One region of the Pseudomonas sp. MPC6 genome, then DNA from elsewhere that is predicted to be linked to it. Evidence: predicted binding sites of a transcription regulator. Region 1 holds the regulator's gene; each other region holds the start of a gene.
The links. The regulator FliA, encoded in region 1, starts transcription of late flagellar genes. The targets are predictions, from matches to a motif close to CTAAAGTTTNNNNNNNNNNNGCCGNTAA.

Region 1 (3,277 bases):
CAGGAAACCGTCGACCCGCCGGGCCAGTTCGCGGAACTCTTCAGCCCCGACTTCACGACGCATGAACCGTCCCCAGTCCGTGCTCAGCGCCTGGGCTTCCTGGCTCAGGCTGTTGACCAGCGGCGTGGCGTTCTCTACCAGGTCCATGGTGCGGTTGGCCGCGGCCTCGGTCAGCCTGACCACATAGCCCAGGCGCTCGGTGGCGTCCGTGATCTGGGACACTTCCTCGGCTTGCGGCATGTGCGGGTCAATCTGGAAATTGACGATCGCGTTATGCAACTCGCGGGTGAGCTTGCCCACCTCCTGGTACAGGCCGCGGTCACGGGTCTGGTTGAGCTCATGGATCAGTTGCACCGCGTCGCCGAACTTGCCTTTTTCAAGGCTTGCGACCAGTTCGACCGCGTGTTTTTTCAGGGTCGATTCGAAATCGCCCTGTGAAGATTCTTTTTGCTCCATAGCTCCCCCGTGGCGCCGTTGCTCAACCAATGCGTTCGAAAATCTTCTCGATTTTTTCTTTCAACGCCTGGGCCGTGAAGGGTTTGACCACATAGCCGTTGACACCGGCCTGGGCCGCTTCGATGATCTGCTCGCGCTTGGCTTCAGCGGTCACCATCAGCACCGGCAGGTGCTTGAGCTTTTCATCGGCACGCACGTGGCGCAGCAGATCGATGCCGGTCATGCCAGGCATGTTCCAGTCGGTGACCAGAAAGTCAATGCTGCCGCTGTTGAGCATCGGAATGGCCGTGGTGCCATCATCCGCCTCGACCGTGTTGGTGAACCCAAGGTCACGCAACAGGTTTTTAATGATCCGCCGCATCGTTGAGAAGTCATCAACGATGAGGATTTTCATGTTCTTGTCCAATTCGACCTCCAAGCAGTCTTAAACGCGCCCAGCACCTGGACGCGCCATTTCAATCAATCCGGCGATGCACTCGATGACTGTCTGGAACACAACAGATCGCGACCGGCGCAGTTGAACACCGCACCAGCCACGTTCGCAGTGTCCCCAACACTGCCTTCAGCGCGCTCGCCACTCCCCCAAACGCGCCCGCAAACGGGCCGCGCACTGGCTGTGTAACTGGCTGACCCGGGATTCGCTGACCCCCAGGACCTCGCCGATTTCCTTGAGATTGAGCTCTTCGTCGTAGTACAGCGCCAACACCAGTCGCTCACGCTCAGGCAAATTGGCAATCGCGTCCGCCAGCGCCGCCTGGAAGCGTTCATCTTCCAGGTCGCGCGACGGCTCCGGATGTGCACTCGCGCCGTCCTCGTGCAGCCCTTCGTGTTCGCCGTCCTGCAACAGATCGTCGAAACTGAATAACCGGCTGCCCAGGGTGTCGTTCAAAATCCCGTAATAATCGTCGAGACTCAATTGGAGTTCGGCCGCAACTTCGTGATCTTTAGCGTCGCGACCGGTTTTAGCTTCAATCGAGCGAATCGCGTCGCTGACCATGCGGGTATTGCGGTGGACCGAACGGGGCGCCCAGTCCCCCTTGCGCACCTCATCGAGCATCGCGCCGCGGATTCGGATGCCCGCGTACGTCTCGAAGCTGGCGCCTTTGCTGGCGTCATATTTGGTCGACACTTCCAGCAGGCCGATCATCCCGGCCTGGATCAGGTCTTCGACCTGGACACTGGCCGGCAGACGCGCCAGCAAGTGGTAAGCAATGCGTTTGACCAGTGGCGCGTAACGCTCGATCAGCTCGTACTGCACGTCACGCGCCGACTGCTTGTAAAAGTTGTAGCCACTGGCTGTCATAGCACCGGTCCTGCGGTTTGTTGCACCAGGCGTTCGACGAAAAACTCCAGGTGCCCGCGGGGGTTGGCCGGCAACGGCCAGGTATCGACCTTCTGTGCAATGGCCTTGAAGGCCAGGGAGCACTTGGAACGCGGGAAGGCTTCATACACGGCGCGCTGCTTCTGTACGGCCTTGCGCACGCTTTCGTCGTACGGCACGGCGCCGACGTATTGCAAGGCGACGTCGAGGAAGCGATCCGTGACCTTGGTCAGCTTGGCGAACAGGTTGCGACCTTCCTGCGGGCTCTGGGCCATGTTGGCCAGGACGCGGAAGCGGTTCATCCCGTAATCGCGGTTGAGCAACTTGATCAGGGCGTAGGCGTCGGTGATCGAGGTCGGTTCGTCGCAGACCACCAGCAACACTTCCTGGGCGGCGCGCACGAAACTGACGACCGACTCGCCGATGCCCGCCGCGGTGTCGATCACCAAGACGTCGAGGTTATCGCCGATATCGCTGAAGGCCTGGATCAGGCCGGCATGTTGCGCCGGGCTCAGATGCACCATGCTCTGCGTGCCGGACGCGGCCGGGACGATACGAATGCCGCCGGGGCCTTGCAACAGGACGTCGCGCAGCTCGCAGCGGCCTTCGATCACGTCGGCCAGGGTCCGTTTCGGTGTCAGTCCCAGCAGGACGTCGACGTTCGCCAGCCCCAGATCGGCGTCCAGCAGCATGACTCGCCGGCCGAGCTCCGCTAGAGCCAGGGACAAGTTCACTGACACGTTAGTTTTCCCGACGCCACCTTTGCCGCCGGTCACCGCGATCACCTGTACGGGATGCATGCTGCCCATGTTATTTCTTTACCTTGTCTTGCATAGACGGAGGCCACATTACTGGCTGCGCGTTCACCAACGGAACAATGCATGGCAGACCATCGATGTAGGTACAAAAACTATTCATTAATACCTCAGCCGACCCGCTTGGTCGGGCTGTGATAAATATCAGCGAACATATCAGCCATGGCTTCCTCGCTAGGTTCTTCCTGCATTTGCACGCTTACTGCGCGGCTGACCAACTGATGACGCCGCGGCAGATGCAAATCATCGGGAATCCGCGGGCCATCGGTCAGGTAAGCCACCGGTAAATCATGGCTGATGGCCAGGCTCAACACCTCGCCCAGGCTGGCCGTTTCATCCAGTTTAGTCAGGATGCAGCCGGCGAGCCCGCAGCGCTTGTAACTGTGATAAGCGGCCGTCAGCACCTGTTTCTGGCTGGTGGTGGCCAGGACCAGATAATTTTTTGACTTGATGCCGCGCACGGCCAGGCTTTCGAGCTGCATGCGCAATGCCGGGTCGCTGGCCTGCAGGCCGGCGGTATCGATCAGCACCACACGCTTGCGCAGCAAGGGATCGAGCGCCTGCACCAACGATTGCCCCGGGTCGACGTGCGTCACCGGCACATTGAGGATGCGGCCGAGGGTCTTGAGCTGTTCCTGGGCACCGATCCGGTAGCTGTCCATGCTCACCAGCGCGATATGCTGCG
Region 2 (3,277 bases), 2.3 Mb from region 1:
CGAGAACGGCCCGCCGCCCTGATCCGCCACCACAACCATGATCACCCGGCCGTTGCTGACCAGTGAACGCAGTAACAGGTGTTCACCCGGGAATTGCGCGCGCAGGTCGGCGGGCAGAAGGGCCGAGAGTCGCGCATGGTTGTCCGGGCTCAGGCGCAGCTGCGCCTGTTGCGAGAGCAGGCGTTGCAGCACGGCGCTTTGGCTGACAGGGAAACTCAGGCTGGCGGCCGCCTTTGGCAGGCCGAAGGCCTGGTGCACCCGCAAATGGGCGTGAGTGCGGTCGGCCATCAGCAGCATCACCCGTCGCATGCCGCACGCGACCAGGGCGTCGCAAGCAGAGGTGGTCAAGTGCATGGCATTGGCGAAGCGACTGGGCTGCATCAGCAATTCGGCGCATTGCCTGCGCCATTTCACCAGGTCTTCGGCGGTCGGCGCCGGGGTCGGCAGCCCATCCGCGTGAATGTTCTTCATCCCCCATGGCCAGATCAGCGAAACGGCCGGGTGCCACAGGTCTGGCATGGCGTGATGACGGGCGCTGGTGACGGCCTGTCGGTGCAACTGCTGCTGCACTTCGTCCATCGGCATTTGCAGGTAAAGGCTGGTCAGGTAGTTCCAGCGCTCAGCGTGCGCGCTGTCCCAGGTCTGTTGCACCGACAGCGCCAGGCCGTTGGCCAGCAACACGGTGTTGGCCGGTTGATTGAGCCAGCGGCGCAGGGTCGGATCGTCATCGAGGCGGTTCTGCTGGCGCAACGGGTGATGACTGTCGCGAGCGATGCGCAGGACCTTGACCAGTTCCCGTTGCTCGTTGAGCAGCAGTCGGTAACCTTGCTGCACCCAGAATGGCAGGTGCCAGAGGTCCGCCAGGGCCTGACCTATTTGCAGCAGGCGTACGCCGAACAGCTGCTTCTCGACGTCGCGCGCCGATTCGCCATTATGGATGACCCGTTGTTCCCACTCTTCAAGCAACTGCGGATGGGTCAACGCCATCGGCCACAACGGCGAGAGAAACAGCAGGCTGCCCCAATGGATGTCTTGCCACAGCCGCGCCAGGCGACTGGCGAAAAAACCGTTGGCCTGTTGGGTCGCGTGCTGGCTGATCAACTGCAGTTGGCGCAGGGCGACGGGGATCTGCGACAGCGGCTCGGCGGGCAACCGCCCGAGGAGTTCTTCGGTGCGCTTCAATCCGAGGCGATTGAGCGCCACCTCCAGGTTTTCAGCGGGCGTGGACAGGCGGCCCTGGGCATGCCGGTTGGCTTCGCGAATCACGCTCAAGGCCAGGGCAGGGCTGTCCTGCATCAATTCGGCGATATCGCGCAGCGAACTTCGCCTGTCGCGGATGGCCTTGCACACCCGATCGTGACTGGCTTGCGGAACGGGCAGGCGCACGCCATCGAGCAACTTGACCCAACCATCGAGTGTGCTCGGCGGCGGCGTTGGAGCGTTCGTTTGGTTAGCCATGTCTGGACGCGATCATCGTCTGCATTTATCTATGCCCCAAGCGTATGCCCGGAGCGGGCCACATTGGCTTTTCAGCTGAACGGGCTATAGTCTGGCGCAGTTTTGCCGATAAGGAGAAGAAGAGATTTTTCAACTTCCGAATATGACCTTGAACCCGACTCAGTAAGTGCTCCCCACCCTATGGCTAAAATAATCGGCATCATCGTCGTATTCGCGAGCGTGCTCGGCGGCTACGTGCTTTCCCACGGTAAAATTGCCGCCCTGATTCAGCCCTTCGAGGTGATGATTATCGGGGGAGCGGCCCTGGGTGCATTCCTGCAGGCCAACCCCGGTTACATGACGATGCGCGTGTTCAAGAAGTCCTTGAGCATGTTCAGCTCGCGTTTCACCCACATCTTCTACCTTGAGGTGCTGGGGCTGATCTACGAGATCCTCAACAAGAGCCGCCGCGAAGGCATGATGGCCATCGAAGGCGACATTGAAGATGCCGCCGCGAGCCCGATCTTCGCCAAGTACCCGGCGGTTCTGAAAGATGAACGCATGACGGCGTACATTTGTGATTACCTGCGCATCATGTCGTCCGGCAACATGGCGCCCCATGAGCTTGAGGGCCTGTTCGACATGGAGCTGTACAGCCTCAAGGAAGACCTGGATCACCCCTCCCACGCCGTGAACGGCATCGCCGACGCCATGCCCGGCTTCGGTATCGTCGCGGCGGTATTGGGTATCGTGGTGACCATGGCGTCCCTGGGTGATGGCGATCAGCAATCCATTGGCTTGCACGTCGGCGCGGCGCTGGTCGGTACCTTCTTCGGTATTCTTGCCGCCTACGGTTTCTTCGGCCCGCTGGCCCACTCTTTGGCCCACGATGCGAAGGAAGAACTGAACGTCTACGAGGCCATCAAGGCCTCGCTGGTCGCTTCCGCTTCCGGCATGCCGCCATCGCTGGCGGTGGAGTTCGGCCGCAAGGTGCTGTACCCGGCGCACCGTCCCAGCTTCGCCGAGCTGGAACAAGCGGTTCGCGGTCGCTGAGTCATGGAGAATAACCAGCCGATCATCATCAAGCGCGTCAAGCGCTACGCCGCCGGGCATCATGGCGGCGCCTGGAAAATCGCCTTCGCCGACTTCGCGACGGCGATGATGGCGTTTTTCCTGGTGCTGTGGCTGCTGTCCAACGCAACGCCTGAGCAGAAGATCGCCATCGCCGGTTACTTCAAGGACCCGATCGGCTTTACCGAAAGCGGTACGCCCTACATCATCGACCTGGGTGGTTCGCCGACCCTGGCACCGGATATCACGCTCAATCCCGAGATCAAATCCCAGCCGCAGCCGGACAAAGTGACCATCGGTACCGAACAGGCCGAAGGCATGGCCGAGCAGGTCGAGAAGGAGCGGTTGGAGCTGCTGCTGCAAGAGTTGCAGAGCAAGGTCAATGAAAATCCTCAGTTGCACAAATTCAAGGACCAGATCCAGTTCGAGATCATTGCCAACGGTTTGCGCATCCAGGTCATGGACGCGGAAAACCGGCCGATGTTTGACTCGGGCAGTGCTCGCCTGAAACCGTACTTCGAAGATATTTTGCTGGCCATGGCCGACACCATCAAAGCCGTGCCGAACAAGATCAGCATCAGCGGCCACACCGATGCCACACCCTATTCGGGTACCGGTGATTTCGGTAACTGGGAGCTGTCAGCCAACCGGGCCAACGCGGCCCGCCGTGCGCTGGTAGCCGGCAGCTACCCGGAATCGCAAGTGGCGCGAGTCGTCGGCTATGCCTCCTCGGCCCTGTTTGATCGGGACAACCCGTTCAATCCGGTCA
Region 3 (3,277 bases), 860 kb from region 1:
CGACTGATGGACTGGCTGTCGCTGGCCAGTTGATTGATCACCCGCACCGACTGATCGATTTCGTTGGCCAGTGCCGCGATGCTGCCCTGTTGGGACTCCACGAGCCCGCGACCGCTGATGGTCTCGTCGTTGACGCTGTGGGCGCTGCTGACCGCCGCAGCGGCACTGCGCGCCACCTCCAGAGAGGTCGCCGACATCTGGTTCATCGCCGTGGCGACCTGCTCGATCTGCGAACGCTGCCCTGCGACTGCCTGGCTACTCTGGGTGGAGACGTTTTCGACCTGCCCGGCCTGGCGCTCGACCTCGCCGACGGTCTGCCCCACCCGCTCGATCAAGTCATGGATTTTCTTCACGGTGCCGTTGAACACCTCGCCCAACTCGCCCAGTTCATCGCGACTGTTGGCATTGAAGGTCACCGTCATGTCACCGGCCGCCACCTTGTCCATCATCGCGCCCAGGTGTTTGAGCGTGGTGCGGGTCGACGCGTAGAAGCCGCCGTAAAGGTAAAAAATCAACACGAACACCACCGACAACGCCACAGCCTGCAACACCATGTGAGTGCGGTTCTGATCCAGCCGCTGCTGCAATTGAGTGCCCAGAAACGTCAGGGAGGCTTCGTTGAGTTGATAGGTCTGATCCATCAGGCCCGTGACCTGATCGTAAAAGGCCTGCCATGGCGCATCGAGGGTGTCGGCCATCACCACCTGCTCTTCGAACAGCTCGATGGCTTTTTTCAGCGACGCTTTACTGCTCTCCGCCTGGCCGGCCAGGGTTTGCTGTGCCGCGTTGCTTGAACCCAGCGCATCTTGCAACTTCAACCCGTATTCGGCGTGCAGTTTTTCGATCTGTGCCAGTAGCTCGTCGAAACGGGTGCTCGAGGATGAATTGAGAAAACCCTGCCCCAGGGAGTAAGCACCCATGGCTCGACCATCGCCCAGGGTCTGGGTGATGAGGGGTGTGACGTGGGTGATGAGTTCGCTCAGCTGTCGCATGTCGCTTTGGTTGTCGCGGCTGAGCCCGGCCTGACTGGCGATGATCTGGCTGAAGATTTGCGCATTGCCCAGCAACTTGCCGATCAGCGCACTTTTGCTTTGCATCGAGGTTTCCGCCTGCTGGGCCTTGAACGCAGCAATCATTTCATCGCGCTTGGCGTCGAATACGCTGATTTGCTCCGGATCGGTCGCCATCGCCGCCAACCCTTGCATACGCGCGAGGACGCTTTGCTCCAAGGCATTGATTTTGCCCTCGACATTGCTGGCCTTGCCGGATTGACCGAGCGTGACGTTGATCTGTACCAGGTTGTTCAGGGTCTCCAGGTCGCGCCGCAAGGTCAGGCTGCTGCCCAGCAGGTCGAGGCTTTGCAGTTCGACCCGGGTGCCCTGGAATTCGCGATAGGAATCGCGTACCAGATAGAAGTTGGTCACCAGCATCGGCACGAGGAACAGCACGCTGATCAGACTGAACTTCATCCCGAAACTCAGGCGGTTCATCAACGCGACGGCGGGATAGAGCAAGCTCTTCACGGATAGTCTCCCTTGGATTTCTTATTTTTATTCAGGCACGGATCGAGAGCAGATGGCCACTATTCGACGCTGTCTCTGTATAACTTAAATCGGCGGGAGGTTTTGTAACTTAAGGTTAACGGCGGGGCCTGTTCATCGGGCAGGTGATGTCTTTGGACGACTGAGACCTCTCGGGTGAGGGGAGGCTTGCCCCAATGATGTTCAGTTAAGCGTATGCGGCCTACTGTAGGAGCGAGCTTGCTCGCGATGGTCGTTAACGATAACGCTTGTTTACTGGGTAAACGCGGCGCACTTGAGCCCATCGCGAGCAAGCTCGCTCCTACAACGCTATGGCAACACGGTCCACAGCGCAAAACCCGCATACCAGAGCACTGCCGCGCGCAGCAGCAGTTCCCAGATCCGGTCGAGGCTGTTGATGCCATCCGGGCCGACCACCGGTGCCGGAATTTCACCCGCCACCAGTCCGACCTTCTCGATCAACCGGGCGGCGCTGATGTTCCAGTTCAGCAGCTCGTGCAACATCACCCGGCCGACCGCGACAAAGTTGCCGACCAAGGCAAAACTCGCCGCCAGCAACCGCACCGGCACCCAATCGAACGCGTGACGCAGTTGTGCCGCGCGCTCGACCACGGCCGGGTTCTGCCCGTGTTCTTCGGCCAGCGCCAGCAGTCGATAGCTCAGCGCGGCGACCGGCCCCAGCAGGAAATACCAGAAAATCACCGCAAAGAAGCTCTGGTAAGCCTCCCACAACAGATGCCCCTGGACCCGCTCCAGCAACTGGTCGGCGCTGTCGGCGCAGATTCCCAGGTCACGTTGCGCCACGTGGGCGGCGGCCTGCAGGTCTTCCCGACGCCAGGCATCGCGAAACGGGCCGAGACCGGCCAGCAGATCACCGCGGCCCAGGCTGTAAATCACCACCAGCAAATGCACGGGCAACGCCAGCAGACCGTAGGCCACCGGTTCCAGCACCAGCAACAGCAAGCCCAGCAGCGCCACGGGCAACAACACCAGCACCAGCAGGATCAGCCATGGCCGATTGACCAGACGTGCACTGGCCTCAAGCTTGTGCAGTTCGCGCACCCAACCGCCATCACGCTGGACCCGATGGCGCAGGGCCGAGAACTTCTCTATCCAGACCGCCAACAGCAACACCAGAAAACTCATTGTTGTTCCTCTTTTTCCAGAGCGGCGCGATAGCGTGCCCAGTCGAACGCTGGCCCCGGATCGGTTTTGCGGCCAGGGGCGATGTCGCTATGCCCGCAGATGCGTTGCGCGGTGATGGCTGTGAAGGTGCTTTGCAGCTGCCGGGTCAGGGCCGTCAACGCCTCATACTGCGCATCGGTGAACGGCAGATCATCCGTGCCTTCGAGCTCGATGCCCACGGAAAAATCGTTACAGGTTTCCCGACCTTCAAAACTCGAGACGCCGGCGTGCCAGGCGCGCTCGAGACACGAGACAAACTGAGTGACAGTGCCATCACGTTCGATCAGGAAGTGCGCCGACACGCGCAGGTCGGCGATTCCTGCAAAGTAGGGATGCTCCGTGACATCCAGACGATTCTGGAAAAATTCCTGCACCTTGCCGGTGGCGAACTGTGCCGGCGGCAGGCTGATGTTGTGGATCACCAGCAGGGAAATTTCGCCCGGGGGGCGCGCATTGAAGTTGGGCGATGGGCATACATTCACGCCCTGACACCAACCGCTCGCGGGGTCCAACTGCATACAGATTCCTTCAACGACGACTGTGTTGGCGCC

Region 2: motA (flagellar motor stator protein MotA) is a predicted target of FliA. The motif match lies at 1,543-1,570, and genes of this name have one in related genera.
Region 3: ELQ88_RS30050 (methyl-accepting chemotaxis protein) is a predicted target of FliA. The motif match lies at 1,610-1,637, and genes of this name have one in related genera.

The regions. Positions count from the first base shown of each region.
Region 1 covers NZ_CP034783.1:5,163,624-5,166,900, forward strand. Annotated here, with positions in the region: gene ELQ88_RS25835 (protein phosphatase CheZ) at 1-456, opposite strand, end outside; gene ELQ88_RS25840 (chemotaxis response regulator CheY) at 479-850, opposite strand; gene fliA (RNA polymerase sigma factor FliA) at 1,019-1,759, opposite strand; gene fleN (flagellar synthesis regulator FleN) at 1,756-2,586, opposite strand; gene flhF (flagellar biosynthesis protein FlhF) at 2,703-3,277, opposite strand, start outside.
Region 2 covers NZ_CP034783.1:653,513-656,789, forward strand. Annotated here, with positions in the region: gene ELQ88_RS04945 (HDOD domain-containing protein) at 1-1,458, opposite strand, end outside; gene motA (flagellar motor stator protein MotA) at 1,639-2,490, shown strand; gene motB (flagellar motor protein MotB) at 2,494-3,277, shown strand, end outside.
Region 3 covers NZ_CP034783.1:6,019,823-6,023,099, forward strand. Annotated here, with positions in the region: gene ELQ88_RS30050 (methyl-accepting chemotaxis protein) at 1-1,523, opposite strand, end outside; gene ampE (regulatory signaling modulator protein AmpE) at 1,851-2,687, opposite strand; gene ampD (1,6-anhydro-N-acetylmuramyl-L-alanine amidase AmpD) at 2,684-3,244, opposite strand.